DNA from 3 places in the Streptomyces sp. BF23-19 genome. Region 1 is predicted to be linked to each of the others. Evidence: riboswitches for the same ligand, from Rfam matches in the RefSeq annotation. Region 1 holds a riboswitch; each other region holds the start of a gene.
The links. Region 1 has a riboswitch for cobalamin ahead of AB8A24_RS25365 (ribonucleoside-diphosphate reductase subunit alpha). Riboswitches for the same ligand answer to the same signal wherever they lie in the genome.
Positions count from the first base shown of each region.

Region 2: it holds a riboswitch for cobalamin, as region 1 does, so the genes downstream of both, AB8A24_RS08985 (cobalamin biosynthesis protein) here and AB8A24_RS25365 (ribonucleoside-diphosphate reductase subunit alpha) in region 1, are expected to answer to the same signal.
Region 3: it holds a riboswitch for cobalamin, as region 1 does, so the genes downstream of both, AB8A24_RS38860 (CoA-acylating methylmalonate-semialdehyde dehydrogenase) here and AB8A24_RS25365 (ribonucleoside-diphosphate reductase subunit alpha) in region 1, are expected to answer to the same signal.

Region 1 covers NZ_JBGBPT010000048.1:15,302-25,340, forward strand. The annotation lists gene AB8A24_RS25360 (ribonucleotide-diphosphate reductase subunit beta) at 1-348, opposite strand, end outside; gene AB8A24_RS25365 (ribonucleoside-diphosphate reductase subunit alpha) at 348-2,738, opposite strand; cobalamin riboswitch at 2,881-3,037, opposite strand; gene AB8A24_RS25370 (GNAT family N-acetyltransferase) at 3,055-3,552, opposite strand; gene AB8A24_RS25375 (YbdD/YjiX family protein) at 3,649-3,843, opposite strand; gene AB8A24_RS25380 (carbon starvation CstA family protein) at 3,843-6,062, opposite strand; gene AB8A24_RS25385 (GntR family transcriptional regulator) at 6,215-6,979, opposite strand; gene AB8A24_RS25390 (extracellular solute-binding protein) at 7,269-8,552, shown strand; gene AB8A24_RS25395 (carbohydrate ABC transporter permease) at 8,679-9,698, shown strand; gene AB8A24_RS25400 (carbohydrate ABC transporter permease) at 9,695-10,039, shown strand, end outside.
Region 2 covers NZ_JBGBPT010000011.1:19,082-29,120, forward strand. The annotation lists gene AB8A24_RS08950 (ABC-F family ATP-binding cassette domain-containing protein) at 1-1,324, opposite strand, end outside; gene AB8A24_RS08955 (neutral zinc metallopeptidase) at 1,614-2,510, shown strand; gene AB8A24_RS08960 (VOC family protein) at 2,574-2,969, shown strand; gene AB8A24_RS08965 (hypothetical protein) at 3,018-4,352, opposite strand; gene AB8A24_RS08970 (alpha/beta hydrolase) at 4,622-5,752, opposite strand; gene AB8A24_RS08975 (inorganic phosphate transporter) at 6,074-7,375, shown strand; gene AB8A24_RS08980 (hypothetical protein) at 7,402-7,623, shown strand; cobalamin riboswitch at 7,754-7,901, shown strand; gene AB8A24_RS08985 (cobalamin biosynthesis protein) at 7,937-8,917, shown strand; gene AB8A24_RS08990 (cobyric acid synthase) at 8,914-10,039, shown strand, end outside.
Region 3 covers NZ_JBGBPT010000112.1:7,296-17,334, forward strand. The annotation lists gene aceA (isocitrate lyase) at 1-188, opposite strand, end outside; gene AB8A24_RS38855 (short-chain fatty acyl-CoA regulator family protein) at 573-1,985, shown strand; cobalamin riboswitch at 2,056-2,241, shown strand; gene AB8A24_RS38860 (CoA-acylating methylmalonate-semialdehyde dehydrogenase) at 2,428-3,927, shown strand; gene AB8A24_RS38865 (acyl-CoA dehydrogenase family protein) at 3,924-5,075, shown strand; gene AB8A24_RS38870 (enoyl-CoA hydratase/isomerase family protein) at 5,072-6,157, shown strand; gene mmsB (3-hydroxyisobutyrate dehydrogenase) at 6,154-7,056, shown strand; gene AB8A24_RS38880 (enoyl-CoA hydratase) at 7,053-7,826, shown strand; partial or broken gene AB8A24_RS38885 (iron chelate uptake ABC transporter family permease subunit) at 7,910-8,087, opposite strand; gene AB8A24_RS38890 (response regulator transcription factor) at 8,331-9,020, shown strand; gene AB8A24_RS38895 (HAMP domain-containing sensor histidine kinase) at 9,017-10,039, shown strand, end outside.

The DNA.
Region 1 (10,039 bases):
GAGCAGCGTCAGATAGAACTGGACGTGCACGGCCTCCTCGAACAGCTGGCGCGACAGGTACAGGCGCGCCTCCGGGGAGTTGATGTGCTTGTAGAGCGTCAGCACCAGGTTGTTCGAGACGATCGAGTCGCCGGTCGCGAAGAACGCGACCAGTCGGCCGATCATGTGCTGCTCGGAGGGCGTCAGCTTCGCGAGGTCCGCGACGTCCGAGTGGAGGTCGACCTCCTCGACGGTCCAGGTGTTCTTGATCGCGTCCCGGTAGCGCTCGTAGAAGTCCGGGTAGCGCATCGGACGGAGCGTGAGCTCGAAGCCCGGGTCCAGGAGGTTCTTGGTGTCGTTGGAGCTCATTACTGGCAGGCCTCGCAGGACTCGGGGTTCTCAAGGGAGCAGGCCAGCGCCTCGGCGTCGGCGACCGCCTGCGGCAGCTCGACGGGGGTGGCCGCCTGTGCGGCGCGGGCGATCTTCGTCGCCGGGCGCGAGCGCAGGTAGTAGGTGGTCTTCAGCCCCTGCTTCCAGGCGTACGCGTACATCGAGCTGAGCTTGCCGATGGTGGGCGTCTCCAGGAACAGGTTCAGCGACTGCGACTGGTCCAGGAACGGCGTACGGGCCGCCGCCATGTCGATCAGACCGCGCTGCGGGATCTCCCACGCCGTGCGGTACAGCTCGCGGACCTCGGCCGGGATCCAGCCGAAGCCCTGGACCGAGCCGGAGGAGTCGCGCAGCGCCTCGCGGGTCTGGGCGTCCCACACGCCGAGCTGCTTCAGCTCCTCCACCAGGTAGCCGTTCACCTGGAGGAACTCACCGCTGAGCGTCTCGCGCTTGAACAGGTTGGAGACCTGCGGCTCGATGCACTCGTACACGCCGGCGATCGAGGCGATCGTCGCCGTCGGGGCGATGGCGAGGAGCAGGGAGTTGCGCATGCCGGTCTCGGCGACGCGGGCGCGCAGCGCGTCCCAGCGCTCCGGCCAGTTCAGCTCGACGTCGTAGTGGTCCGGGTGCAGGACACCACGGGCGGTACGGGTCTGCTCCCAGGCCGGCAGCGCGCCGCTGCGCTCGGCGAGGTCGCAGGAGGCCTCGTAGGCGGCCAGCATGATGCGCTCGGAGAGCTTGGTGGACAGCGCCTTCGCCTCGGGGGAGTCGAAGGGCAGCTTCAGCTTGAAGAAGACGTCCTGGAGGCCCATCGCGCCCAGGCCCACCGGACGCCAGCGGGCGTTGGAGCGGCCGGCCTGCTCGGTCGGGTAGAAGTTGATGTCCACCACGCGGTCGAGGAAGGTGACGGCGGTGCGGACGGTCTCGTCGATCCGCTCCCAGTCGATCTCGCGACCGTTCGCGGTGTCGATGACGAACGCGCCCAGGTTGACCGAGCCGAGGTTGCAGACGGCCGTCTCGCCGTCGTTGGTGACCTCGATGATCTCGGTGCACAGGTTCGAGGAGTGCACGACGGTGCCCGGCTCGGCGGTCTGGTTCGCCGTGCGGTTGGAGGCGTCCTTGAAGGTCATCCAGCCCTGGCCGGTCTGCGCGAGGGTGCGCATCATCCGGCCGTACAGGTCGCGGGCGGGCATGGTCTTGCGGGCCAGGCCGTCCGCCTCGGCCTTGCGGTAGGCGGCGTCGAACTCGTCGCCCCACAGGTCGACCAGCTCGGGCACGTCGGCCGGGGAGAACAGCGACCAGTCGGCGTCGGCGTTCACGCGGCGCATGAACTCGTCCGGCACCCAGTGGGCGAGGTTCAGGTTGTGCGTACGGCGCTGGTCCTCACCGGTGTTGTCGCGGAGCTCCAGGAACTCCTCGATGTCCGCGTGCCAGGTCTCCAGGTAGACGGCGGCGGCGCCCTTGCGGCGGCCACCCTGGTTCACGGCGGCGACGGAGGCGTCGAGGGTCTTCAGGAACGGCACGATGCCGTTGGAGTGGCCGTTGGTGCCGCGGATCAGGGAACCGCGGGCGCGGATGCGGGAGTACGAGAGGCCGATGCCGCCGGCGTGCTTGGAGAGACGGGCCACCTGGTGGTAGCGGTCGTAGATCGAGTCGAGTTCGTCCAGCGGGGAGTCCAGCAGGTAGCAGGAGGACATCTGCGGGTGCCGGGTGCCGGAGTTGAAGAGCGTCGGGGAGGACGGCAGGTAGTCCAGACGGCTCATCAGCCGGTACAGCGAGGCCACTTCCTCGACGGCCTGGACGCTCTCGTCGGCGGCCAGACCGCACGCCACGCGCAGCATGAAGTACTGCGGGGTCTCGATGACCTGACGGGTGATCGGGTGGCGCAGCAGGTAGCGGCTGTGCAGGGTGCGCAGGCCGAAGAAGCCGAAGCGGTCGTCGGCGCCCTCGGCGAGGGTCAGTTCGACGAGGGAGTCGAGCCGGCTCGCGTGCGTACGGACGAACTCGGCCGTGCGGTCCGCGATGAGGCCCTCGCGGTGGCCGACCTCGACGGAGGCCGAGAAGGAGGTGGAGCCCTGGCTCGCGGCCTCGTCGCGCACGGCCAGCGTCAGCAGGCGGGCGGCGAGCCGGGAGTAGGCCGGGTCCTCGGAGATCAGACCGGCGGCGGCCTCGGTGGCCAGCCCGCGCAGTTCGGCGTCGTCGGCGGCGGAGCTGCGGCCGCGCAGTGCGGAGGCCGCGACCCGGCCGGGGTCGGTGTCGGGGAGGTCCGCCGTAAGTTCGGTGAGGGTACGCAGCAGCGTGGCCCCCGGGCCCTCGGTGTTGTCGCCAGAAGTGGACTCGGCGCGCGGTGCGGAAGGCGCGATGGTCACGGCGGGAGCTCTCCCTCGCTCGGCCCGGTCATCGGCGGGGCGGGGCGCGAGCGGGCGCATGCGGGCGCAACGAGAACGCGTACCCCACATGGCGTCCACCGGCCCAACCGCGAGGCCCGGACGAATCGGCACCCGGTTCGGTCGAGCCGGGCGCGCTGACGGCAGGTCATCGGACTTGGTGTCCGGTAGCCGGACACTTCATACCGTTGCGGGACAGTTCCGGATTCGCACCGGATTCCCCTGCGGCGACAGCAGGCATGAGCATACATGTGGGGGCGGCCCTCTGCGGTAACCCCCACATGTAGTGTCGGCGTGGCTACAGCTTGAGCCGGTAAGTGAGGAGTGTCAGGCCTTCGATCGGCGCCCAGTCCCGCTCCGGCGTGCGTACGAAGCCCAGTCGCGCGTAGATCCGATGGGCCCCGGCCATGCTGCGTTGGGTGGAGAGAACCAGGCCGGTCACCCCCTCCAGAGCCCTCGCCCGCTCCACGCAGGCCCGCACCAGAGCCTCGCCGGCGCCCTGGCCGCGCGCCTCGTGGGCCACCGCGAGCATCCGGAACTCGGCCTCGTCCGGAGCCGAGATGTCGGCGAGCGGACTGCCCGGAGCGGCGAAGGTCACACCGCCCAGCAGCCGTTCGTCCCGCACGGCGACGAGCACCTCGCCCTCGGCGGCCCGACCGGCCACGTCGCGCAGCACATTCAGGTAGTGGTCGTCCTCGTTGAAGTCCAGATGCCCGTCGGCGAGGTAGGCCCGCGCCGTGATCTCACCCAGCTCCACGTACTCGGCGGGCCGCACCGCCCTGATCACCATGTCCATGCGGTCGAGTGTGCAGGACGGGCGGCGACGGGCGGGCGCCGAACGTACGAAGGCCCCGCCGCGGGGAGCGGCGGGGCCTTCGGCGTGCGGGGTGGTTCAGCAGCAGCGGAAGCCCTCGCGGGGGTCCGCCTCGCGGGCGTCCGTACGGGCGCGTTCGAAGGCGCGGCGGGTCAGGACCTCCGCGTCCGGGTCGTGGGAGCGGGTGTGGGCCACGTACCGGTCGTACGCGGCCTCCCCCGAGAACTCCCGTACGTAGAAGCGCGCCTTCGCCAGCGCGCTGCGCACGCTCATCAGGCCACCGGCTCCGTGACGTGTCCGCCGCCCGCCTCCGGACCCGCCGCGGCGAGCTCCGCCCGCTCCTCGGCGGTCGCGATCAGCCCGGCCGGGGCGACGATCTTCGACTCCGTCCACGGGGTCTCGGAGAGGGTCGCCGACCCCGGGTCGCGGACGGCCTTGAGGCAGGTCCGGGCCGCGTCCGCGAGGACCACGATGATCAGGAGGGCGAAGAGGGCGCACAGGACGCCGTCGACCGTGGCGTTGGTGACCACGGTGTGCATGTCGTCCATGTTCTTGGCGGGCGCCAGGACCTTGTCGGCGTCGATTCCGGCCTGGTACTTGTCGCGCTGGGCGAAGAACCCGACCTTCACGTCCTCGGAGAAGATCTTCTGGTAGCTCGCGGTGAGCGTCACCGTGGCGTCCCAGACCAGCGGAACGCCCGTCACCCAGGCCCACCGGAGCCGGCCGGACTTGATCAGCAGCGTGGTGCAGACGGCCAGCGCGACCGCGGCGAGGAGCTGGTTGGCGATGCCGAAGAGCGGGAAGAGCTGGTTGATGCCGCCGAGCGGGTCCTTGATGCCGACCCACAGGAAGTAGCCCCAGCCGGCGACGACGATCGCGCTCGCGAACCACACGCCGGGCTTCCAGCTGACGTCCTTGAAGGACTTGTGCACGTTGCCGAGGGTGTCCTGGAGCATGAACCGGCCCACGCGGGTGCCCGCGTCGAGCGTCGTCAGGATGAAGAGCGCCTCGAACATGATGGCGAAGTGATACCAGAACGCCTTCATGCCGGCGCCGCCGACCACGGCGGAGAAGATTTCCGACATTCCGAGTGCGAAGGTCGGCGCACCGCCCGTGCGCGAGAGCAGGCTGGCTTCCTCGACGTCCTTGGCGGCCTGGGCGAGCGCCTCGGGGGAGATGGCGAAACCGAAGTTGGTCACGGCCTGGGAGGCGGACTCGACCGTGGTGCCGATGACCCCGCCGGGGGAGTTGACGGCGAAGAAGAGGCCGGGCTCGATGATGCAGGCCGCGATGATCGCCATGACGGCGACGAAGGACTCGGTCAGCATGGCGCCGTAGCCGATCATGCGGACCTGGGTCTCCTTCTGGATCATCTTCGGGGTGGTTCCCGAGGAGACCAGGGCGTGGAAGCCGGAGAGCGCGCCACAGGCGATGGTGATGAAGACGAAGGGGAACATCGACCCGGCGAAGACCGGTCCGTCGCCGCGGGCCGCGAAGTCGGTGATCGAGGGCATCTTCAGGGTGGGCATCGCGATGACCACGCCGATGGCGAGGAGCGCGATCGTGCCGACCTTCATGAAGGTGGAGAGGTAGTCGCGGGGTGCGAGCAGCATCCACACCGGCAGCACCGATGCCAGGAAGCCGTACACCACCATCCAGATGACCAGCGTCTCCTTCTCCAGGGTGAAGGTGTCCGCGAAGGAGGACTCGGCGACCCAGCCGCCCGCGACGATGGCGAGCAGCAGCAGCGCGACGCCGATGACGGAGACCTCGGTGACCCGGCCCGGTCGCAGGACGCGCAGGTAGAAGCCCATGAAGACGGCGATCGGGATGGTCATGCCGATGGAGAAGACGCCCCAGGGCGAGTGCGCCAGGGCGTTGACGATGACGAGGGCCAGGACCGCCAGCAGGATGATCATGATGGCGAACACGGCGATCAGGGCGGCGGCCCCGCCGACGGGGCCGATCTCGTCCCGGGCCATCTGGCCGAGCGAACGCCCGTCGCGGCGGGTGGAGAAGAACAGCGTGACCATGTCCTGGACGGCCCCGGCGAAGATGACGCCGGCGACGATCCAGATGGTGCCCGGCAGATAGCCCATCTGCGCGGCGAGTACGGGTCCGACGAGCGGGCCGGCGCCGGCGACGGCCGCGAAGTGGTGACCGAAGAGCACCCGGCGGTCGGTGGGGTGGAAGTCGACACCGTTGTCAAGGCGTTCGGCGGGGGTGGCCCGGCTGGCGTCCACCTTCAGTACGCGGTCCGCGATGAAGCGCGCGTAGAAGCGGTAGGCGATCGCGTACGAGCCCAGCGCGGCGGCGAGCAGCCAGGCGGCGGAGATCTCCTCGCCGCGCGAGAGCGCGAGCACGCCCCAGCCGATGGCGCCGACGAGTCCGACGAGCACCCACGCGGCGATGGACCGGGGAGAAGGCGAGCCCGATGTACTGCCCGGACTCGCCGCGTCCCGTTCTGTCCCTGTTGCTTCCGGTTCAGGCATGACCTCGTCCCCTCGTCGATCATCTGCGTAAGCGCAGGGAATCTACGGGGGATTGCCCGCTGGGCGTAAGACCCCGTCCGTATTCCGGTATGTGAAGGAATCGGGGACACGGGGTCCGACGGGCCAGGTCGGGCGGGGCGGGACGGGCGAGGTCAGACGGCGGGGCGCTTGAGCCTGGCGACGAACTTGTACCGGTCGCCGCGGTACACCGACCGCACCCACTCCACCGGTTCGCCGTCGGCGTCCAGGGAGTGCCGGGAGAGCATCAGCATCGGCAGCCCGACGTCGGTGCCGAGCAGGCCGGCCTCGCGCGGGGTGGCCAGCGAGGTCTCGATGGTCTCCTCGGCCTCGGCCAGGTGCACGTCGTAGACCTCGGCGAGTGCCGTGTAGAGGGAGGTGTACTTGGCGAGCGAACGGCGCAGCGCGGGGAAGCGCTTGGCCGACAGGTGCGTGGTCTCGATGGCCATCGGCTCACCGCTGGCCAGGCGCAACCGCTCGATGCGCAGCACCCGTCCGCCGGTGGTGATCTTGAGCAGTCCGGCGAGGGTGTCGTCGGCCGTCACGTAGCCGATGTCGAGGAGCTGGGACGTCGGTTCCAGTCCCTGGGCCCGCATGTCCTCCGTGTACGAGGTCAGTTGCAGCGCCTGGGAGACCTTGGGCTTGGCGACGAAGGTGCCTTTGCCCTGGATTCGCTCCAGTCGCCCTTCTACGACCAGTTCCTGGAGGGCCTGCCGGACGGTGGTCCGCGAGGTGTCGAATTCGGCCGCGAGCGTGCGCTCCGGCGGCACCGGGGTGCCGGGCGGCAGCGTCTCGGTCATGTCGAGCAAGTGCCGCTTGAGTCGGTAGTACTTGGGAACACGTGCCGTGCGGGTGACTGCCCCGCCGTCCGGCTCCGTGGTCGCCCCTTCGGTGGCCATCGCCGCCCGCCTTCCCGACTCCAGTTTCGCTGCCGTCACCGGCTCCTCCGATATGTGCGGTCACATCGTGACACGAGTGGGGGGACAGGCCTTCTCTCTCCCCAGGTGTCGGTCCGATAACGGACCGGGCACCCGCTCATTAGACCCTTGACACCCCTAAAGGTCTAGGCCAAGCTCCAGCTACTGGTCTAAACCAATATGGATCAGATCCCGGCCCCACGGCAGTACTTCGCGTATGTCACCGCGGCGGGCGAGGGAAGTGCAGGCAGGCATCCCTGAGGAGGGTGGCGTGAAGCGCAAGCTCATCGCGGCGGTCAGTGTCGCGGGCATGATGGTCGGAGTCGCGGCGTGCGGCAACGGCAGCGACGACAAGGCGAAGACCGACGCGGGTGGCGCCAAGGAGATCACCGTCTGGGTGATGGACGGCTCCGCTCCCAAGGCCTGGATCGACGAGGTCAACAAGGAGTTCTCGGCCAAGCACCCCGGTGTCACGGTCAAGGTCGAAGAGCAGAAGTGGACCGGCATCCAGGAGAAGGTCACCACGGCCCTCTCCGAGAACAACCCGCCGGACGTCCTCGAGCTCGGCAACACGCAGACCGCCGGCTACGCGGTCACCGGCGGTCTCGCCGACCTGACCAAGGACAAGGCCGCTCTCGGCGCCGACGCCTGGCAGAAGAGCATGCTCGCCTCGGCCGAGATCGACGGCAAGCTCTACTCCGCTCCGTGGTACGCCGCCAACCGCGTCGTCGTCTACGACAAGAAGGCGTACGAGAAGGCCGGCGTGACCCCGCCGAAGACCCGCGACGAGTGGATCGCCGGTCTGGAGAAGCTGAAGGCGGCCGACCCGGCCTCGCAGCCGATCTACCTGCCCGGCCAGAGCTGGTACGTCCTCGCCGGCTTCGTCTGGGACGAGGGCGGCGACCTCGCCGTCAAGGACGGCGCCAAGTGGAAGGGTGGCCTCGCCACCCCCCAGGCCGCTTCCGCGATGGACTTCTACAAGAAGCTCCAGTCCTTCTCCACCGCCCCCAAGGACAAGGACGAGGCGACCCCGCAGCAGTCCACCGACATCGTTCCCAAGGGTGGCGTCGCCTCCTGGATCGGTCTCGGCTGGGAGGCCACCGGTGCCGAGAAGGCGCTGAAGGAGGCGGGCAAGGAGGCCGACTTCGGCTACTTCCCGATCCCGGGCAAGACCGCGGACAAGACCGGCACCGTCTTCCTCGGCGGCTCGAACCTCGCGATCGCCGAGCGCTCCAAGAACAAGGAGCTCGCCAAGGAGTGGCTGGCCCTCGCCGCAGGCAAGGACCAGATGACCAAGTACGCCGCCGAGACCAAGGGCGCCCTGCTGCCGAACCAGGTCGGCGCGAACTTCACCCCGGCCGCCGGCTCCTTCGCCGAGGCCATGGGCAAGGCCGGCCTCAACGGCAAGATCACCCCGGTCACCGCGGGCTGGGCGAACGTCGAGACCGAGCCGAACCCCGTCAAGGAGTTCATGACCAAGGTCCTGAACGGTGAGGACGCCGCCAAGGCGGGTGCGGACGCGGACAAGGAAATCGCGAACCGCATCAACAAGTAGCCCCACCCCGCAGTTCCCGCACCACCCAGCAGTGTGATCGCACCGGGGGCACGGCAGGCGCCATGCCGCATGCCGTGTCCCCGGTCGGGCATTTGACTCCACAGTCAACCGCGAGGAAGCCACGCCATGACCGTGCACTCCCAGGGAGCGATGACCGCCGCTCCACAGGACGCACCACGCAAGCCCGCCGGACGGCCCGAGGAGACCGCGTCCCCGACCGGTCCCGGTCCCACGTCTCCTCGCGGGGGCAGAAAGTCGCTCCCCTCGGGGTGGCTGCCCTACCTGCTGGTCGCGCCGGCGGTGCTCGCCCTCGCGACACTGCTGCTGTACCCGCTGATCAAGAACGTGATCCTGTCCTTCCAGGACATCAACAAGATCGAGTTCATCCAGCGGAAGTACCCCTTCGCCGGGTTCTCCAACTACACCCAGCTGATCGGTGACGCGGACTTCTGGACCGTGGTCGCCCGCAGCTTCGCCTTCACCGCGGCCAACGTCGCACTGATCATGGTGCTCGGCAGCCTCATCGGCATCCTGCTGAACCGGCTCGGCAAGAAGATGCGGCTGGTCCTGTCGATGGCGCTGGTGATGGCCTGGGCCATGCCGATCGTCGCCTCCGTGCAGGTCTTCAAGTGGCTGTTCGACGAGCAGTTCGGCGTCATGAACTGGGTGATGCGCAGCGCCGGCTTCGCCGGATACGAACAGCACAACTGGATGCAGACGGGCCTGTCGACCCTGACGATCGTCACCGTCCTGGTGGTCTGGGGCTCCATCCCCTTCGTCGCCCTCAACATGTACGCCGGACTGACCACGGTCGGCGCCGAGCTGTACGAGGCCGCCCGGATGGACGGCGCCAACGGCTGGCAGACCTTCTGGAAGATCGTCTTCCCGAACCTCCGGCCGTTCTTCCTCATCACCACGTTCCTCGAAGTGATCTGGGTGTTCAAGGCCTTCACCCAGGTCTACGCGATGAACAGGGGCGGCCCCGACCGCGCCTCCGAGATCCTCCCGGTCTTCGCCTACGTCGAGGGCCAGAGCCAGGCCCACTACGGCCTCGCCGCCGCGATCTCCGTCCTGACGATCCTGATCCTCGTGGTCGTCATGTCCTTCTACTTCCGCCTGATCCTGAAGCAGGAGGAGGAGCAGTGAGCAGCACCACCACCACCGCGCCGAAGCCCGCGCAGCAGCTCCGCAAGCGCCGGCCGGTCCGCCCCGCCGCCGTGGTCAAGAACCTCGGCGCGCTCCTCCTCGCCCTGGTCTTCGTCTTCCCCGTGTACTGGATGTTCTCCTCGGCCCTCAAGCCGTCGAGCCAGATGCTCACGAAGGACCCGGTCTTCGTCTTCACCCCGACGCTCGACAACTTCACCAAGGCCACCGGGGTCTCCAACTTCTGGACGTACGTCACCAACAGCGTCCTGGTCACCGTCGGCGCCGTCGCGCTGGCCCTGCTCGTCGCCCTCGCCGCGAGCTTCGCCATCGCCCGGATGAGG
Region 2 (10,039 bases), on a different contig from region 1:
CCCCGGCGGGCTTGTCCACGTCGTCCCCGGAGAAGAGGAAGGAGCCGAGGGTCTTGCGTACGGCGACCAGGTCCAGGTCGGGCGCGGAGGAGCGCATGTTCTCCAGGACCGTGCGCTCCGGGTCCAGGGTCTCGTGCTCCTGGGCGTAGTAGCCGAGCTTGAGGCCGTGGCCGGGGACGACCGTGCCGGTGTCCGGCTTCTCGGTGCCCGAGAGCAGACGCAGCAGGGTGGTCTTGCCGGCGCCGTTGAGGCCGAGGATGACGACGCGTGAGCCCTTGTCGATGGCCAGGTCGACGTCGGTGAAGATCTCCAGCGAGCCGTACGACTTGGAGAGGCCCTCGGCGGTCAGCGGGGTCTTGCCGCAGGGCGCCGGGTCCGGGAAGCGGAGCTTGGCGACCTTGTCGGAGACGCGGACGGCCTCCAGGCCGGCGAGGAGCCGGTCGGCGCGCTTGGCCATGTTCTGCGCGGCCACGGTCTTGGTGGCCTTGGCGCGCATCTTGTCGGCCTGCGAGTTCAGTGCCGCGGCCTTCTTCTCGGCGTTCTGGCGCTCGCGCTTGCGGCGCTTCTCGTCGGCCTCGCGCTGCTGCTGGTAGAGCTTCCAGCCCATGTTGTAGACGTCGATCTGGGAGCGGTTGGCGTCCAGGTAGAAGACCTTGTTGACGACGGTCTCGACCAGGTCGACGTCGTGGGAGATGACGATGAAGCCACCGCGGTAGGTCTTCAGGTAGTCGCGCAGCCAGACGATGGAGTCGGCGTCGAGGTGGTTGGTGGGCTCGTCGAGGAGCAGGGTGTCGGCGTCCGAGAAGAGGATCCGGGCCAGCTCGACGCGGCGGCGCTGACCACCGGAGAGGGTGTGCAGCGGCTGGCCGAGCACCCGGTCGGGCAGGCCGAGGGCGGCCGAGATGGTCGCGGCCTCCGCCTCGGCGGCGTACCCGCCCTTGGTCAGGAACTCCGTCTCCTGGCGCTCGTACTGCTTCATCGCCTTGTCGCGGGTGCCGCCGGTGCCGGTGGCGATGCGCTCCTCGTTGGCGCGCATCTTCTTGATCAGCACGTCGAGGCCGCGCGCGGACAGGATGCGGTCGCGGGCCAGCACGTCGAGGTCGCCGGTACGCGGGTCCTGCGGGAGGTAGCCGACCTCGCCCGAGCGGGCGATGGAGCCGGCGGCGGGCTGACCCTCGCCGGCGAGGCACTTGGTGAGGGTGGTCTTGCCCGCTCCGTTGCGGCCGACCAGGCCGATGCGGTCGCCCTTGGCGACACGGAAGGAAGCGGACTCGATAAGGACGCGGGCGCCGGCGCGCAGCTCGATGCCGGTGGCGGTGATCACGGAAATACTCCAGGGCGGGTCGGGACGGCGGAAGGGGGGCAGGACGCGAAGCTTCGACGCCGCTAATCCGCGAGGAGATTTGCCATGAGAGACATTCTACCGGGGGTGCGCAACTACTTTCCGGGCGCGGGCGGGGCCGTCCGGCCTGCGGGATCCACTCCCCCGCATCCCCCGTTCGGCCCAGCGGCCCCACGGAGCGGCCGAGGCGCATACAGGGACGATCAGGTTGATACTCGGCGCATGGGCGGAGACGCGACGGCGCCTGTTTCACGGATGGAGGGCGGCGGGGATGCAGTTCGACGACGACGCCAGTCTCGACAGCTCCGAGGTCAAGGACATGCGGGGTGGCGGCGGCCGCATCCCGGGCGGGAAGGCCACCGTCGGCGGCGGCATCGTCGGTCTGATCGCGCTGGTCATCGGGCTGCTGTTCGGGGTGGGGCCGGAGCAGCTGGGGCTGTCCACCGGGGAGCCGGAACCGACGCCCGTCTCCTCGTCGCTCAACCAGGTGCAGCAGGCCTGCAAGTCGGGGCGGGACGCGAACACGCGCGAGGACTGCCGGCTGGTGGCGGTGGTCCGGAGCACCCAGGCCTTCTGGAAGCAGGAGTTCGCCAAGCGCGGCGGCCAGTACAGCCCGGCGTCGACCGTGTTCTTCGAGAACCGGGTGAACACCGCGTGCGGGACCGCGAGCGCGGCGGTGGGCCCCTTCTACTGCCCGGCGGACCGGCAGGTCTATCTGGACCTGGGCTTCTTCGACGACCTGCGGACGAAGTTCGGCGCGACCGGCGGTCCCTTCGCCCAGGCCTACGTCGTCGCCCATGAGTACGGGCACCACATCCAGAACCTCACCGGAACCCTCCAGCGGGCCCAGGACGGCAGGCAGGGCCCGAACAGCAACGCGGTCAAGGTCGAGCTGCAGGCCGACTGCTATGCCGGGGTGTGGGCGCACAACGCGACGAACGTCGCGGACGCCTCCACCGGGCGGCCGCTCATCAAGTCCCTGACCGAGGCGGACATCAGGGACGGGCTGGACGCGGCGGCCGCGGTCGGCGACGACCGGATCCAGGAGAAGTTCCAGGGCCGGGTGTCCCCGGAGTCCTGGACGCACGGCTCGGCCGAGCAGCGTCAGCAGTGGTTCTACCAGGGCTACCGGACCGGTGACATGGCCCAGTGCAACACCTTCCGCTGACTGTCGGTGACGCCTGCCATGCTGGTGTGACGCGGGTCACCGTCACGAGAGGGAGTGATCGTCATGGCAGGCGTTCCGTCCATCTGTCCCACCCTGGTCTACCGCGACGCGAAGGCGGCCATCAAGCTGCTGACCGAGGCCTTCGGCTTCAGCCAGGTCGCCGTCTACGAAGGGGAGGACGGCTCGGTGATGCACGCCGAGCTGGCGTACGGCAACGGCATGGTGATGCTGGGCAGCTCGGGCAGGGGTGGGGCGTTCGACAAGGCCATGGAGGGCGCCGGCCCCTCGGGGGTCTATGTCGTGGTCGACGACGTGGACGCCCATCACCGGCGGGCGGTCGAGCACGGCGCGGAGATCGTGATGGAACCCACCGACCAGGACTACGGCTCCCGCGACTACATGGCCCGTGACGCCGAGGGCAACGTCTGGAGCTTCGGGACGTACGCGCCGCAGGTCTGACCCCGGTGGCGCGCCCGTCCCTGCCCGCGTGGACACGACCTACGGGGGTCACTCGCCGCCGGTGTGGACCTGGAAGGCGGCCCGGCGGACCGCCTTGGCCAGCGTCGGGTCGGGGTGGGCCGCGGCGAGCGCGACCAGTACCTGCACCGTGCGCGGATGGCCGACCGCGCGGACCTCGTCCAGCAGCCGGGGGACGGTGGTCCGGACGGCGGAGTCGAGGTGGCGGGCCAGCAGCTCGGCCTCGCCGTGGTCGGCGATCGCGGCGGCGGTGTCCACCCAGAGCCAGGTCGACTCCTCGGCGGTCAGGACGTCCTGGGCGTCGTCGGGGTCGACCCCGTCGTGCACGGCGAGCCAGAGCAAGGCGTAGGGGCGCAGGGCGGGCTCGCGCACGGCGGCGCGCACCTCGGGCTCGGCGGGGGCTCCGACCACGCGCAGCGCCTCGAAGGCGAGGCCGCGCAGCAGGGCGTCCTCGCCGCGGGCCGCCTGCAGCAGCTCGGTCACCGCGTGGCCGACGGGCCGGGCGGCCAGCCAGGCCTGGTACTCGGCGCGGGCCGGGCCGGGGGTGAGCCGCGCGCAGCCGTGCAGCATGGCGGCGGCGGACTGCTCGATGTTCCCGGCGGGGCTCTGCGCCGCGACGCAGATCTGCTCCAGCTTGACCCAGACGGCCCAGCTGCCGAGCGGGGTGAGCGTGGCCCGGGCGGGGCCGAGGGTGACGGCGTCCACGGCGGCGAGTCCGCCGAGTGCCCAGCGCAGCAGCCGGGCGAGCGGGACGGGGCGGGCCTCCGCGGAGCCGGCGGCGGACGTCAGCGCCACGGTGGGCTCGGACTCGTAGGGGATCTCGCACCGCTCGTCGCGCAGTTCGGTGACGCGCTGCCCGAGCAGGTCGAGCAGGTCCGGGACGGTCACCGGGCCGGCGGACAGCTGGAGCAGGGAGAGGAGTTGGGGCATCGCCTCGACGACCTCGGCGACGGCCGAGGGGGCGATGTCGGCGGGTGCGGGATGGACCAGCGACCAGGCGTCGAAGAGGGCGACCCAGCCGCGCAGTACGGCGGTGTCGTCGCGGTCCCAGGCGCGCAGCCGCCAGCCGGGCCGGGCGTGGCCGCCGTGCACCTCGACCAGTCCGGCGAGGCGGGCGCGGTCCCAGCCGACCTGGATCTGGCCGTGCGTCAGGCCCAGTTCCGTGGCGGCGCGTTCGACGTCGGCCGCGGGCAGGGCGCCCGTGGGGGCGGGCCGGCCGCCGTCGCCGGCGCCGAGGTTGCGCTCGGCCCAGCGGGTCAGGCGTACGGCGTCGGCGAGCGAGGCCCGGGCCCGGTTCGCGAGGTCGGCCGTGGCGGGCGTACCCGCCGGGGGCCGGGGCGCGGGCCGGGTGCGTCGGTCGGTCACCGCCTTGCGGGCCGCGGCGACGGAGCGCGGCGAGACGAGTCGGAGTCTGGAGTCGCGAGCCAACTGCTCATCAGGCTTTCGGGACGTCACGGAAGCAGTCTCGCCCGTCACTGGCCGAAAGCCCAAACGGAACCGATCGTTATCGCCGCTGACCCGCAGCGCAGACCGGGACAAGCCGCCCGTGCGGCCCTGTCCGTCACAGGGCCTTCACATGACGGCTCTTCACACGGTCGTTCACGAGGCCTTCGGCGCGGACCTCGACACGGCCTTCACATGAGCGGGGTGAGGAAGCGGCGCAGGGCCTCCTCGTAGCCGGCCGGGTCGGCGTTCCACATCGCGCCGTGCCCGGCTCCGGCCACGGTGTGCAGCGTGACGAGGTCGGGGCGGGCGGCGGCGAGCCCGCGGGAGGGTCCCCAGGGGGCGAGCGCGTCGTCCGGGCCGTGGACGATCAGTACGGGGACGCGCAGCACGCCGGGGTCGGCGCCCGCCGGCCGGCGGTCGGCGCGCAGGCCCGTGAGGCCCTCGGCGGCCCGGACCGCCAGCGGCAGCACGACACCGGGGACGCCGCGCGCCTTGGCGAGCCCCCGCAGGGTGGCGTGCCAGTCGAGCACCGGGGAGTCGAGGACCAGCCCGGAGATCCGGTGGGCCAGCGGCGAGCGCTCGAAGGCGCGCAGGGCCATGGTGGCGCCGGTGGACCAGCCGTGGAGGATCACGCGGCGGGCTCCGTAGCGCAGGGCGTAGCGGATGGCGGCGTCCAGGTCACGCCATTCCGATTCGCCGAGGTGGCCGAGGCCGTCCGGGGAGGCGGGGGCGCCCAGGTCGCCCCGGTAGCCGAGGTCCAGGACGGGCAGCTGATGGCGGTGCAGGAAGGGCATGACCACCATCGGGTGCTCACGGCTGCTGCCGAGCCCGTGCACGGTGATCACCCAGGTGTCCCGGGCGGCGGGCAGGAACCAGGCGGGCAGGGCGCCGAGCTCCCCGGGGATGTCCACGTCGGCGTGGTCGAGCCCGAGGGCGGTGCGCGGGTTGCCGACGTACACCTGGGGGGTGAGGGAGACCCGGGTACCGGGTTCGAGGGTGCCGTGGGTGACGGAGACGAGTCGCCGTACGACCGCGTCCGGGCCGGGGTCGGCGTCCGGGACCACGGGGCCGACGACGGCGTGCACGCCGGGTGCGACCAGGCCGTAGGTGCCGGGGCGCAGGGAGGCGAGCGAGCGGGTCAGCGTGATCCGGCCGTCGGCCACGGAGTGGACACCGAGCCGTGGTCCGCCGGGCAGTGGGCGTCCGGGTTCGGGCCGCAGGGCCGCGTCGGCGGCGTGCCTGCCGATGGCGACGGCGGCCGCGCCGGCACCCAGCAGAGTCGTGGTGACGGCCGCTGCCGTCGCTGTCGCGGTACGCACTGCTCCAGTGTCGGGTCGGGGCCTCCGGCGGGCCACCGGAGCGGATCCGTCCGCCGCCGGCGCGAGCCGGGCCGACGGCATGTGATCTGAGTCTCTTTCGGCGCTCCGGAGGTGGAGCGGGGCGCGCGCCGGACACCCTCCGGAGGGACTCATTCACCCGGCTTTGACGTGCATTAATAGCGTTATCTACGTAAGTATCAGGACGAATGGCCCGATCACACCCCGCGCCAGTACACCGCTCCGCCCGCGCCAGTTCATCTTCCGTTCACTCAGGTTGCCTACGGTCGCCGAGCCACTGACGTCAAACAGAAGCCTGGGTAAATGGAGCACATAACGCTTCTCCTCGGGATCGTGATCATCACCGCTCTCGTGTTCGACTTCACGAACGGTTTCCACGACACAGCCAACGCGATGGCTACCACCATCTCGACCGGCGCCCTCAAGCCCAAGACGGCGGTGGCCATGTCCGCCGTGCTCAACCTCGTCGGCGCGTTCATGTCCGTGGAGGTCGCCAAGACGATCTCCAAGGGGCTCGTCAACGAGGAAGGCATCCAGCCAGAGGTGATCTTCGCCGCCCTGGTCGGAGCGATCCTCTGGAACCTCGTCACCTGGCTGGTCGGTCTCCCCTCCAGCTCCTCGCACGCCCTGATGGGCGGCCTGATCGGCGCCGCGGTCGCCTCCGCCGGCATCGGCGCGGTCAACGGCAGCGTCGTCGTCACCAAGGTCCTCATCCCCGCGATCGCCGCCCCGCTGGTGGCCGGCATCGCCGCGTACCTGGCCGCCAAGGTCACCTACAAGCTGGGTGACAAGGTCGGCGAGAAGACCTCCGCCAAGGGCTACCGCGCCGGTCAGATCGCCTCGGCCGGTCTCGTCTCCCTCGCGCACGGCACCAACGACGCGCAGAAGACGATGGGCATCATCACCCTGGCCCTCATCGCCGGCGGCGCGATCGCGCCCGACGCGAACCCGCCGGTCTGGGTCATCGTCTCCGCCGGTATGGCCATCGCGATGGGTACCTACCTGGGCGGCTGGCGCATCATCCGCACCATGGGCACCGGCCTGACCGACCTGCAGCCGCAGCAGGGCTTCGCCGCCCAGACCTCGGCCGCGTCCGTCATCCTCGCCTCCTCGAACCTCGGCTTCTCGCTCTCCACCACCCACGCGTGCTCCGGCGCCGTCATGGGTTCGGGCCTGGGCCGCAAGGGCGGTGTGGTCCGCTGGTCCACCGCGACCCGCATGTTCATCGCCTGGGGCCTGACCCTGCCGGCCGCCGCGCTGGTCTCGGCCGGTGCCGAGCTGGTCATGCGTTCCGGTGACATCGGCGTCGCCGCCGTCGCCGTCTTCCTGGTCGCCTCCTGCTTCGCCATCTGGGTCATCTCCCGCCGCCAGGTCGTCGACCACCACAACGTCAACGACGTGGAGTCGGCCGCCGCGGAGGAGCCGGGCGTCGTCACCACGGCGATCGCCGCCGTCACCGTCCCGCCGACCGTCGCGGCGGCCGGTCCGTCCGTGGCAGCGGCCGCCGGTACGACCGCCGCGGTCACGGACGAGGACCTCAAGGCCACCATCCCGGCCGAGACGACCGCCCCGACGACCGCACCGGCTCCGGCCGCCGCGGTCTGACCGAGACATACAGAGGAAACGGCAGTATGAAGATCGACTGGGAAGCACTCGGCTCCGTCTTCGGGGTCAGCCTCTCCGCCACCGTCGCCCTCGTGGCCCTGTTCACCCTGGGCCTGGTGGGCCTGTCCAAGCACGAGACCGCCACCGAGCAGGGCGGCACCGCCACCCTCGCCCGCACCGGCGCGTACCTCTGCTTCGCGCTCGTCGCGGCGGCCGTGACGTACGGGATCTACCTGATCGTCTCCTGATCCGCCGCCGCAGGGCGGGTCGGGTGTGAAGGCTCCCTCCGGGTTTGTCCCGGGGGGAGCTTTCGCGTTCCCTCCCGCGCCCTCCGTCCCCGCCGCACCGCAGGTCAACGGCGAGTTGACGGGCGTTCGAGGTGCGTGGTGGACTGCCGGAGCCAATACGGCGGCATGGAGAGGAAGTCCGGTGCGAATCCGGCGCGGTCCCGCCACTGTCACCGGAATCGCACGCCGCGCGTGCGTCCCGGGAGCCAGGAACTCTCGCCGCCGGACACGTCGAACCAGGGCGCGGACCCTGAGTGAGGACATACCTGCCACCATGCGTGCCGATCGCGTCTTCGCGTACGGCGCCACGGCGGGCCTGATCGGCGACCGGATCCTCGGGGATCCGCGCCGAGGGCACCCCGTGGCCGCCTTCGGACGGGCCGCCGCCGCCGTCGAACGCTCCCTGTGGGGCGACGACCGCGCCCGGGGCCTCCTGCACACCCTGGTGTGCGCCGGGGGCGCGGCCGCCGTCGGAGCGCTGGGCGCCCGCGCCGTGCGCTCCCGGCCCGCGGCCGCCCGTATCGCCCTGACCGCCGCCGCCACCTGGGCCGTCGTGGGCGGCACCTCGCTGGGCCGGGAGGCCCGCGCCATCGGAGGCGCGCTCGCCGCCGGGGACATCGAGGTGGCCCGGGAGCGGCTGCCCCACCTGTGCGGACGCGACCCCCAGGCCCTGGACGGACAGCAGATGGCCCGCGCCGTCGTGGAGTCCGTCGCCGAGAACACCTCCGACGCGGTGGTCGGGGCCCTCGTGTGGGGCGCCGTCGCCGGAGTCCCCGGACTGCTGGCCTTCCGCGCCGTGAACACCCTGGACGCGATGGTCGGCCACAAGTCCCCCCGCTACCTGCGCTACGGCTGGGCCTCCGCCCGGCTCGACGACCTGGCCGGCTGGCCGGGCGCCCGGCTGACGGCGGTCGCCGCCGTACTGGCCGGCCCCGACCGGCGGGGCGCCGTACGGGCCTGGCGCGCGGACGCCGCCGCGCACCCGAGCCCGAACGCCGGACCCGTGGAGGCCTCCTTCGCCGGGGCGCTGGGCGTCAGACTGGGCGGAACCCTCGCGTACGGCGGCCGGGTCGAGCACCGGGCCGTGCTGAACGGCGGGGCGGGTCGGCCGGTGGAGGTCGCGGACATCGAGCGGGCGGTACGGCTGTCGCGCCAGGTGACCTGGCTGGCCCTGGGCGCCTGCGTGGCCGCCCGGCTGCTGGTCTCCCGTACGACACGCACGGCACGTACGACACGGAGGGGGCGGCGCGGATGAGCGGCGCGAGGCGCGGCGGGGGTCTGCTGGTCGCGGGCACCACGTCGGACGCGGGCAAGAGCGTGGTCACGGCGGGCATCTGCCGTTGGCTGGCCCGGCAGGGCGTGAAGGTGGCGCCCTTCAAGGCGCAGAACATGTCGCTGAACTCCTTCGTGACCCTGGAGGGCGCCGAGATCGGGCGCGCCCAGGCGATGCAGGCCCAGGCGGCCCGTGTGGAGCCGACCGCGCTGATGAACCCGGTGCTGCTCAAGCCGGGCAGTGACCGCAGCAGCCAGGTGGTGCTGCTGGGCAAGCCGGTGGGCGAGATGAGCGCCCGCGGCTACCACGGTGGGCGCCAGGAACAGTTGCTCGGCATCGTCACGGACTGCCTGGAGCAGCTGCGGGGCACGTATGACGCCGTGATCTGCGAGGGGGCGGGGAGTCCGGCCGAGATCAACCTGCGCCGGACCGACATCGTGAACATGGGCATCGCGCGCGCCGCGCGGTTCCCGGTGGTCGTGGTCGGGGACATCGACCGCGGCGGGGTCTTCGCGTCCTTCTTCGGGACGACGGCGCTGCTCTCCCCCGAGGACCAGTCCCTGATCGCGGGATACCTGGTCAACAAGTTCCGCGGCGACGTGTCGCTGCTGGAGCCGGGCATGGAGATGCTGCGCGGCCTGACCGGCCGGGCCACCTACGGGGTGCTGCCGTTCCAGCACGGCCTGGGCATCGACGAGGAGGACGGCCTGCGGGTCTCCCTGCGCGGGGCGGTACGCGAGTCCGTCGTCGCGCCGCCGGTGGGCGAGGACGTACTGCGGGTCGCCGTGTGCGCGGTGCCGCTGATGTCGAACTTCACGGACGTGGACGCGCTCGCGGCGGAGCCGGGGGTCGTGGTGCGGTTCGTGGACCGGGCCGAGGAACTGGCCGACGCGGACCTGGTCGTCGTACCGGGCACCCGGGGCACGGTGAAGGCCCTTCAGTGGCTGCGGGAACGCGGGCTCGCGGACGCGCTGCTGCGCAGGGCCGCCGAGGGGCGGCCGGTGCTGGGCATCTGCGGCGGGTTCCAGGTGCTGGGCGAGCGGATCTCGGACGAGGTCGAATCGCGGGCGGGCGAGGTCGACGGCCTCGGGCTGCTCCCCGTAC
Region 3 (10,039 bases), on a different contig from region 1:
TGCTCGTGGAGCTGGCGCCACAGCCGCTCGGCGCCGCGCCGGGCCAGGGTGTGCTCCTCGCGGACGCTGCCCGAGAGCCGCACCACGTCCTCGGCCGTGTAGGTGCGCTCGATGCCCGCCCAGCGAGGGTCGTCGGCCCACCGCTGCTTGAGCTGCTCGGCCGCCGCCGTCGTGTTCGCCTCTGCCATGACCGTCACCGTTTCCATCCGTCGCTTGTCTTGCCAATGGGCCGGACCGTGAACCCGGCGGCTTGGCACTCTGTGCCTGGTACGAGCTGCGGCCGCCGAACCCGGCCCGGGGCCGAAGCTGAGCAATGCTGCCGAACCGCCGGGTCGAACCTCCTGGATGGCCGAAATCAGGGCGTGAATCGGGCCAGTCGGTTCTTCCTGGCCGCCGTGTCCGGCGGGCCGCTGCACCGACTTTGACACTGACACCGAGTGCCATCAAGGAGGTACATCTGCCAAGGTCTGCGAATCTTCGGCATCGAAATTGCCAAGGTTGCGAAGGGTTCGGGTCGTGAAGATCCCCGTATTCTGGCGTCGCGTGTCGGCCCGGAACGGCGAGGGAGTGCGGTGAGCAAGACGTACGCGGGAGCGCGGTTGCGGCGACTGCGCGAGGAGCGGCGGATGACCCAGGCCGACCTGGCCCGGGTGCTCGCCATCTCCCCCAGCTACCTCAACCAGATGGAGCACGACTCCCGGCCGCTCACCGTTCCGGTGCTGCTGCGGTTGACCGAGGCCTTCGGGGTGGATCCGGGCTTCTTCTCGCAGCGCGACACCAGCCGGCTGGTCGCCGACCTGCGCGAGGCGCTCGCGAACGAGGTGGCCGAGGCCCGCGTCTCCCCCTCCGACCTGGCCGAACTGGCCACCCGGATGCCCGCGGTCGCCTCGGTCCTGCTGGACCTGGGCCGGCGCAGCCAGCTGCTGGCCGAGCGTCTCGCCGACGCGGCCGACGGGCGGGACGTGGCGGCCGACAGCCCGCGCTCGCCCCATGAGGAGATCCGCGAGTTCTTCTACCGCCGGCAGAACTACCTCCACGACACCGATCTCGCCGCCGAAGGCCTCGCCGCCGAGATCGGCATCCGCCCGGGGGACGTCGTCCGCGCGCTGACCCGCAGGCTCGCCGAGCGGCACGGGATCCGGACGGCCACGGACTCCGACCGACTGCACCGCTACGACGCCACGGCCCGGGTGTTGCACCTGTCGAACCGGCTCCGGCCGGGACAGCAGGCGTTCCGGATGGCCACCCAGCTGGCGCTGATCGAGTACGGGGCCGAGCTGGACCGGCTGGCCGCCGAGGACTTCCCGCCCGGTTCCCCCGTCCACGCCCTCGCGCGGATCGGCATCGCCAACCACTTCGCGGGCGCGCTGATCCTCCCGTACCGCGCCTTCCACGCGGCCGCCGAGGAGTTCCGCTACGACATCGAGCGGCTCACCGACCACTTCGGGATCGGCTACGAGACGGTCTGCCACCGGTTGAGCACCTTGCAACGGCCCAGGCTGCGTGGGGTGCCTTTCTCTTTCGTGCGGGTGGACCGGGCGGGGAACATGTCCAAGCGACAGTCGGCGACCGGATTCCACTTCTCCCGCGCGGGCGGCACCTGTCCCCTGTGGAACGTCTACGAGGCCTTCGCCGCGCCCGGCCGCATCCACGTCCAGGTGGCCGCCATGCCCGACGGACAGCGGTACCTGTGGACCGCCCGGGCCGTCACCCGCCACCGCGGTGGCTGGGGCGAGCCGGGCAAGACCTTCGCGATCGGGCTCGGCTGCGAGATCCGGCACGCCTCGCGGCTCGTGTACGCCGACGGGCTCGACCTCGACAACACGGCGGCGGCCACCCCCATCGGCATGGGCTGCCGGCTCTGCGAACGCCTCGACTGTCCGCAGCGGGCCGTGCCGCCGCTCGGCCGGGCGCTGGCCGTCGACGAGAACAGCAGCACCTTCATCCCGTACCCGGTGACCGGGAACCCGGGCCCCACGCCGTAGGGCTGAGGGGACGTCAGGCCGGGACAGGTCGGCCGAAGGCGCGCGGCGGCGGCTCTGGACTTACTAGGACGTCCAACTATATGTTCGTGGCACAAGGTCCGCGGTGCAGGGAAGCCGGTGAGAAACCGGCACGGTCCCGCCACTGTGACCGGGGAGTGTGCTGCCATCCACACGCCACTGACGAGCTTCGTCGGGAAGGCGGGCGGCACGCGGAGATCCGGGAGTCAGGATACCGGCCGCGGAACGTTCCGTGTTGTCCACGAGGATGGAGCAGACACGCATGGCACCGGTTTGTACCCACGACCCTGGTGATCCGGCGGAGCGCGCGCACACTTCCGCACGCTCGTAGTCCCACGGCCTTCCCCAGCGGCGCACCCCATCGGGTCCGTCCGCCGGCAGGCCGTGCCATTCCTCGGATCCCACCTGACGAGAGCAGGCACCCATGGTCCGTGAACTCACCCATTTCATCGGCGGCAAACACACCACCGGATCCTCCGGTCTCTTCGCCGACGTGTACGACCCCAACACGGGCGCCGTCCAGGCCCGGGTCCCGCTCGCGGGGCGCGCGGACACCGAGGCCGCCCTCGCGAACGCCGAGGAGGCGCAGGCCGACTGGGGGCGGTGGAACCCGCAGCGCCGCGCCCGCGTCCTGCTGCGCTTCCTCCAGCTGGTCGAGGCCGAACGTGACGAGCTGGCCCGGCTGTTGTCCTCCGAGCACGGCAAGACCGTCGCCGACGCCCACGGCGACCTGCAACGCGGCCTGGAGGTGGTCGAGTTCGCCGCCGGTGTCCCCCACCTCCTGAAGGGAGAGTTCACCGACAACGCGGGCAGCGGGATCGATGTGCACTCCCTGCGCTCACCGCTGGGCGTGGTCGCCGGGATCACCCCCTTCAACTTTCCCGCGATGATCCCCCTGTGGCAGGCCGCACCCGCCCTGGCCTGCGGCAACTCCTTCATCCTGAAGCCTTCCGAGCGGGACCCGTCCGTACCGCTGCGCCTCGCCGAGCTGTTCCTGGAGGCCGGCCTGCCGCCCGGCGTGCTCAATGTGGTCAACGGCGGGAAGGAGGCCGTCGACACCCTGCTGGAGGACCCGCGCGTGCAGGCCCTCGGCTTCGTCGGCTCCACCCCGATCGCCGCGCACATCTACGCGACCGCCGCGGCCCACGGCAAGCGCGCCCAGTGCTTCGGCGGCGCCAAGAACCACATGATCGTGATGCCCGACGCCGACCTCGACCAGGCTGTGGAGGCCCTGATCGGCGCCGGCTACGGCTCCGCGGGCGAGCGCTGCATGGCCATCGCCGTCGCCGTCCCCGTCGGCGAGGAGACCGCGAACGCGCTGGTCGGGAAGCTGAAGGAGCGGATCGCCACCCTGCGGGTGGGTCGCTCCGACGATCCCGAGGCCGACTTCGGGCCGTTGGTCAGCCGCGACGCCCTCGACCGGGTGAACCGCTACGTCGGCATCGGAGCCACCGAGGGCGCCGAACTCGTCGTGGACGGACGCGGGTTCACCCTGCCCGGACACGAGAACGGCTTCTTCGCCGGAGCCACCCTCTTCGACCGGGTGACCCCGCAGATGCGGATCTACCGCGAGGAGATCTTCGGTCCGGTGCTGTCCGTCGTACGGGCCGCCGACTACGAGGAGGCCCTGCGCCTGCCCACCGAGCACCCGTACGGCAACGGCGTCGCGATCTTCACCCGCGACGGCGACACGGCGCGCGACTTCACCCGCCGGGTGGGCGCCGGCATGGTCGGCGTCAACGTGCCGATCCCCGTCCCCGTGGCGTACCACACCTTCGGCGGCTGGAAGCGGTCCGGCTTCGGCGACCTGAACCAGCACGGCCCCGACTCGATCCGCTTCTACACCCGGACCAAGACCGTCACCTCGCGCTGGCCCTCCGGGGCCAAGGAGGCCGCGAGCTTCACCATCCCGACGATGGGATGAGCCCGGTGACCACCCTCACCGAGGACCAGCTCGCCCTCGCCGAGGTCACCCTCGACTTCGCCCAGGAACACCTCGCCCCGCACGCCGTCGCCTGGGACCAGGCCAAGCACTTCCCCGTCGACGTCATCCGCAGGGCCGCCGGACTCGGCCTCGGCGGCGTCTACGTCCGTGAGGAGCACGGCGGTTCGGGTCTCTCCCGTGCCGACGGGGTCCTCGTCTTCGAGACCCTCGCGACCGGGTGCCCGTCCATCGCCGGGTACCTGTCCATCCACAACATGGTCGCCTGGATGATCGACCGGTACGGAAGCCAGGTGCAGCGAGAGCGGTGGCTGCCGGCCCTCTGCTCCGCGGACACCCTGGGCAGCTACTGCCTCACCGAACCGGGCGCCGGCTCCGACGCCGCCGCCTTGCGTACCCGCGCCGAGCGGGACGGCGATCACTACGTGCTGACCGGCGTCAAGCAGTTCATCTCCGGCGCCGGAGCCGCCGGGATCTACATCGTCATGGCCCGCACCGGCGAGAGCGGGCCCGGCGGCATCTCGGCCTTCGTCATCGAACGCGAAGACCCCGGCGTCTCGTTCGGCGCCAACGAGCAGAAGATGGGCTGGAACGCGCAGCCCACCCGCCAGGTCGTCCTGGACGGCGTACGGGTCCCCGCCGACCGGCGGCTCGGCGCGGAGGGCGACGGCTTCCGCATCGCCATGAACGGCCTCAACGGCGGCCGGCTCGGCATCGCCGCCTGCTCGCTCGGCGGTGCGCAGAGCGCGCTGGACCGCAGTCTGGCGTACCTCGCCGACCGCGAGGCATTCGGCTCCCGGCTCCTGGACCGCCAGGCGTTGCAGTTCCGACTGGCCGACATGGCCACCGAATTGGCCGCCGCCCGCGCCCTGGTCCGGCAGGCCGCGGAGGCCCTGGACGCGGGCGATCCGCTGGCTCCGCGGCTGTGCGCGATGGCGAAGCGGTTCGCCACCGACACGGGGTACGCGGTTGCCGATGCCGCCCTCCAACTCCACGGCGGCTACGGCTACCTCAGTGAATACGGCATCGAGAAGATCGTCCGCGACCTGCGCGTCCACCAGATCCTGGAAGGCACCAACGAGGTCATGCGCGTCATCGTCGCGCGCGGACTGACGGAGACCCTGCGATGAACCACACATCCCCCGAAGAACACGACCACGTCCTGCTGCGCACCGAGGGCCGCACCGCCTACATCACTCTCAACCGCCCCAAGGCCCTCAACGCCCTCACCCATCCCATGGCCCTGCGTCTCGACGAGGCCCTCGCCGCCTGGGAGCACCACCCTGACATCGAGACCGTGGTCATCGAGGGCGCCGGCGAACGAGGGCTGTGCGCGGGCGGTGACATCCGCGCGATCTACGAGGACGCCCGCGCAGGAGGCACTGCCTCGGCGGACTTCTGGCGCGACGAGTACCGGCTCAACGCCCGTATCGCCCGCTACCCCAAGCCGTACGTCGCCCTCATGGACGGCATCGTCATGGGCGGCGGCGTCGGGATCTCCGCGCACGGCACCGTCCGCATCGTCACCGAACGCTCCCGCATCGCGATGCCCGAGACCGGCATCGGCTTCGTCCCCGACGTCGGCGGCACCTATCTCCTCGCCCTCGCCCCCGGAGAACTGGGTACCCACTTGGCCCTGACCGGTGCGCCGGTCGGCGCGGCGGACGCGCTGCTGTGCGGCCTCGCCGACCACTTCGTACCCTCGTCGGCCCTGCCGGCGCTGGCCGGGGAACTCGGCTCCGACCCGGTGCACACCGTGCTGGAGCGGTACGTGGAGCAGCCGCCGCCGGGCGAACTCGCCGCCGCACGCGAGTGGATCGACCGATGCTACGCCGCGGACACCGCCGAGGAGATCGTCACGCGGCTGCTCGCCACGGACGTTCCCGGCGCGAAGGTGACGGCAGGCACCCTCCTGGCGAAGTCCCCCACCGCGGTCAAGGTCACCCTGGCGGCGCTCCGCCGGGCCCGGCGGCTCGGCCCGCTGGAACGGGTGCTGGAGCAGGAGTACCGCGTCTCCCTCGCCGCCCTGTCCTCGTCCGACCTCGTCGAGGGCATCCGCGCCCAGGTCATCGACAAGGACCGCGACCCGCACTGGTCCCCCGCCACGCTCGAAGCCGTCGGCCCGGCGGAGGTCGAACGGTTCTTCGCCCCGCTCGGCGACCGCGAACTCCGTCTCGCCCCGTCCGCGTCGTCACAGGAGGTTGCCTGGTGACCAGCACCGTCGCATTCATCGGCCTCGGTCACATGGGCGGCCCGATGGCCGCCAACCTGGTCAAGGCCGGGCACCGCGTCCTGGGCTTCGACCTCGTGGCGGACCAACTGGCGGCAGCGGCCGCCGCCGGTGTCGAACCTGCGGCCTCGGCGGCGGACGCCGCCACCCCGGCCGACGTGGTCATCACCATGCTGCCGGCAGGCCGGCACGTCCTCGCCCTGTACCGGGAACAGGGTCTCCTTGCCGCTGCCCGGCCCGGCACGCTCTTCATCGACTGCTCCACCATCGATGTCGCCGACGCCCGCACCGCGCACGCGCCCGTCGTGGAAGCCGGTCACCGGGCGCTGGACGCCCCGGTCTCCGGCGGCGTGATGGGCGCCGAGGCCGGCACGCTCACCTTCATGGCGGGCGGCGGCGAGGCGGAGTTCGCCGCCGCCGAGCCGCTGCTCGATGCCATGGGCAAGAAGGCCGTTCACTGCGGGACCGCGGGCGCCGGTCAGGCGGCGAAGATCTGCAACAACATGATCCTCGCCGTTTCCATGATCGGGGTGAGCGAGGCCTTCGTGCTGGCCGAGAGCCTCGGCCTGGACCACCAGGCCCTCTACGACGTGGCCTCCACCGCCTCCGGCCAGTGCTGGGCCCTCACCACCAACTGCCCCGTCCCCGGGCCGGTTCCGGCGAGTCCCGCGAACCGGGACTACCGGCCGGGCTTCGCCGCGCCGCTCATGGCCAAGGATCTCGGTCTGGCCGCCAACGCCCTGCGGGCCGGCGGGGTGGAGGCACCGCTGGGCCTCAAGGCCGCCGAACTGTACGCCGCATTCGCCGAGGGAGAGGGCGCCGGCCTGGACTTCTCCGCGATCGTCCGCACCCTCCGACCGCAGAACGGGACCCCCGCATGACCTACGAGACCATCCTGCTGGAGCGCAAGGGCCGGGTCGCCGTCCTCACCCTCCACCGGCCCGAAGCCCTCAACGCCCTCAACCTCCAGGTGATGACCGAGGTCGTGGCCGCCGCCGAGGAACTGGACCGGGACCCCGAGGTCGGCTGCATCGTCCTCACCGGCTCGGCGAAGGCCTTCGCCGCGGGCGCCGACATCAAGGAGATGCGTCCGCAGAGCTATATGGACATGTACCTCTCCGACTGGTTCACCGCCTGGGACCGCCTCGGCCAGGTCCGCACGCCCACCCTCGCGGCGGTCTCCGGATACGCGCTCGGCGGCGGCTGCGAGCTCGCCATGATGTGCGACATCCTGCTCGCCGCCGACACCGCGAAGTTCGGGCAGCCCGAGATCAAACTCGGGGTGATCCCCGGCATCGGCGGATCCCAGCGGCTCACCCGGGCCGTCGGCAAGGCCAAGGCCATGGAGCTCTGCCTGACCGGCCGCACCATGGGCGCGGATGAAGCCGAACGGGCCGGGCTCGTCTCCCGGATCGTCCCCGCCGACGAGCTGCTCGCCGAGGCGCTCGCGGTCGCCGAGACCGTCGCCGGAATGTCCAAGCCGGTCGCGATGATGGCCAAGGAGGCCGTGAACCGGGCCTTCGAGACCACCCTCACCGAGGGCGTCCGCTTCGAACGTCGGCTGTTCCACGCGGTCTTCGCCACGGCCGACCAGAAGGAGGGCATGTCCGCCTTCGTCGACAAGCGCCCGCCCCGCTTCGGCCACGGCTGAGGCACGCACGCGCGAAGGCCGGGTACGGCGCGCGGATCGGCGCCGTACCCGGCCTTCGGCCGACAAGATCCGGAAGGGACGGCCTAGCGGCGGCTGCGTACGAGCAGGTGGAGGAAGTACGGCGTGCCGATCACCGCGGTCATCAGGCCGGCGCCGAGCTGGGCCGGGGCGATCACGGTGCGGCCCACCAGGTCCGCCGTGCAGACGAGGACGGCGCCGAGGAGCACCGCGCCGGCCCACGAGCGCGCGGGCCGCGTGCGGCCCCGGTGGTGTCTTCAGCTGCTGCACGACAGTTTGGTTACCCAACCTCAGAAGATGGCGAGCACTTTCCGCCATCAGACCGCAAGAGCGAGAACCAGCCATATGCGCACTTCGGACATATCCCTTCGACGTGGAGCGCGGCGGGCGCATTGTTCGGGGAATGTACGGATGACGGCGCGCCCACCGGAAGGGCTGGTCGGCGCGGTTAGCATCGATGCTGCCAACCGCGGCTGAAAGGCAGTGATGACGGAGTCCAGGGGCCTCGTGCTGATCGTCGAGGACGAGCGCCACATCTCCGACGTGCAACGCCTCTACCTGACCCGCGAGGGCTTCGGCGTCCACGTCGAGGCCGACGGGGCCGCCGGTCTCGCGGCCGCGCGGCGCCTGCACCCGGTGGCGATCGTCCTGGACATCGGCCTGCCCGGCATGGACGGCATCGCCTTCTGCCGCGCCCTGCGGGACGCCGGCGACTGGACACCGGTGCTGCTGGTCACCGCGCGCGGCGAGGAGGCCGACCGGATCCTCGGCCTCGAACTCGGCGCGGACGACTATCTGACCAAGCCGTTCTCCCCGCGCGAACTGGTCGCCCGGGTCAAGACCGTACTGCGCCGGGCGGCGGGCCCGCCCGGACCGCCGCCCGGGAGCACCGGCGGCCGGCTCAGCGTGGACCCGGTCGGCCGCACCGTACGCCGCGACGGCGAGCCGGTCGAGCTCACCGCCACCGAGTTCAACCTGCTCCACCACCTCCTCCAGCACGCGGGCCAGGTCTTCACCCGCGAGCAACTGCTCGCCCAGGTGTGGGGGTACGCCCGCTACCGCGACACCCGCATGGTCGACGTGTTCGTCTCGCAGGTACGCGCCAAGCTCGGCGACGCGAGCCCGATCCGTACGGTCCGCGGCGTCGGGTACAGCGCGACGGCCCCCGGCCCGTGAACCACCCCCGTCCGAGCTCCCTCGCCCGCAAGATCGTGGTGTTGACCACCCTCGTGGCGGCGCTCGCGGTGGCCCTCACCGGACTGATCGCCTGGCAGACCGCCGCGCACGGCGCCGAACAGCGCGAACGCGACCAGCTGACGCGCCAGGCGACGGTGCTCAGCCGGCTGCCGGCCGTGTCCGAGGCGCTCTTCACCGGCGCCCAGGTGCTGGCCGGACCGAACGAGGTGCAACTCGCGGTCATCGCCCAGGACGGGACCGTGCGCGGAACCGCCGGCCCGGCCGTCGACAGGACGTCCACATCGGCCCTGCTGGCGGGGAATCCCGTCTCCACCACCGGCATCCTCGGCGGCCAGGAGGTGCTGCTGGTGGGGCGGCCGGGCGTACGCGGCGGCGCGATCGTGCTGACCGAGCCGTACTCCGTCGTCACCGAGAACACGAACCGGATCCGCCGCAACGTGATCGTGCCGCTGGTCTTCGGCATGCTCGGCGCCGCTCTGGCCGGAGCGCTCCTGGCCCGCCGGATCGCCCGTCCGCTCGTGACGGCCGCGCAGATCGCGCACCGACTCGCCGACGGCGAACGCGGCGTACCGGCCCCGGTCGACGGCCCCCGGGAGACCGCGGACATCGGCCGCGCCCTCAACGTCCTGGACCGGGCGCTGGCCCACAGCGAGAACCGCCAGCGGGAGTTCCTGCTCTCCGTCTCCCACGATCTACGCACCCCGCTGACCGCGCTCCAGGGGTACGCCGAGGCACTCGCCGACGGCCTGATCGAGCCGGAGCGGGTGCCCGAGGTCGGCGGCATCCTGGCCGACGAGACCCGGCGCCTGGACCGGTTCCTCGGGGACCTGTTGGACCTGGCCCGGCTGGAGGCCGACGACTTCCGCCTGGACGTGGCCCCGGCCGACCTCCGCGCGCTGCTCTCCGAGGCCGCCGCCTTCTGGACCGGCCTCTGCGCGCGCCACGGCGTCGATCTCCGGCTCGAACGGCCGGACCGCCCCGTCGTCGTCGCGACGGAC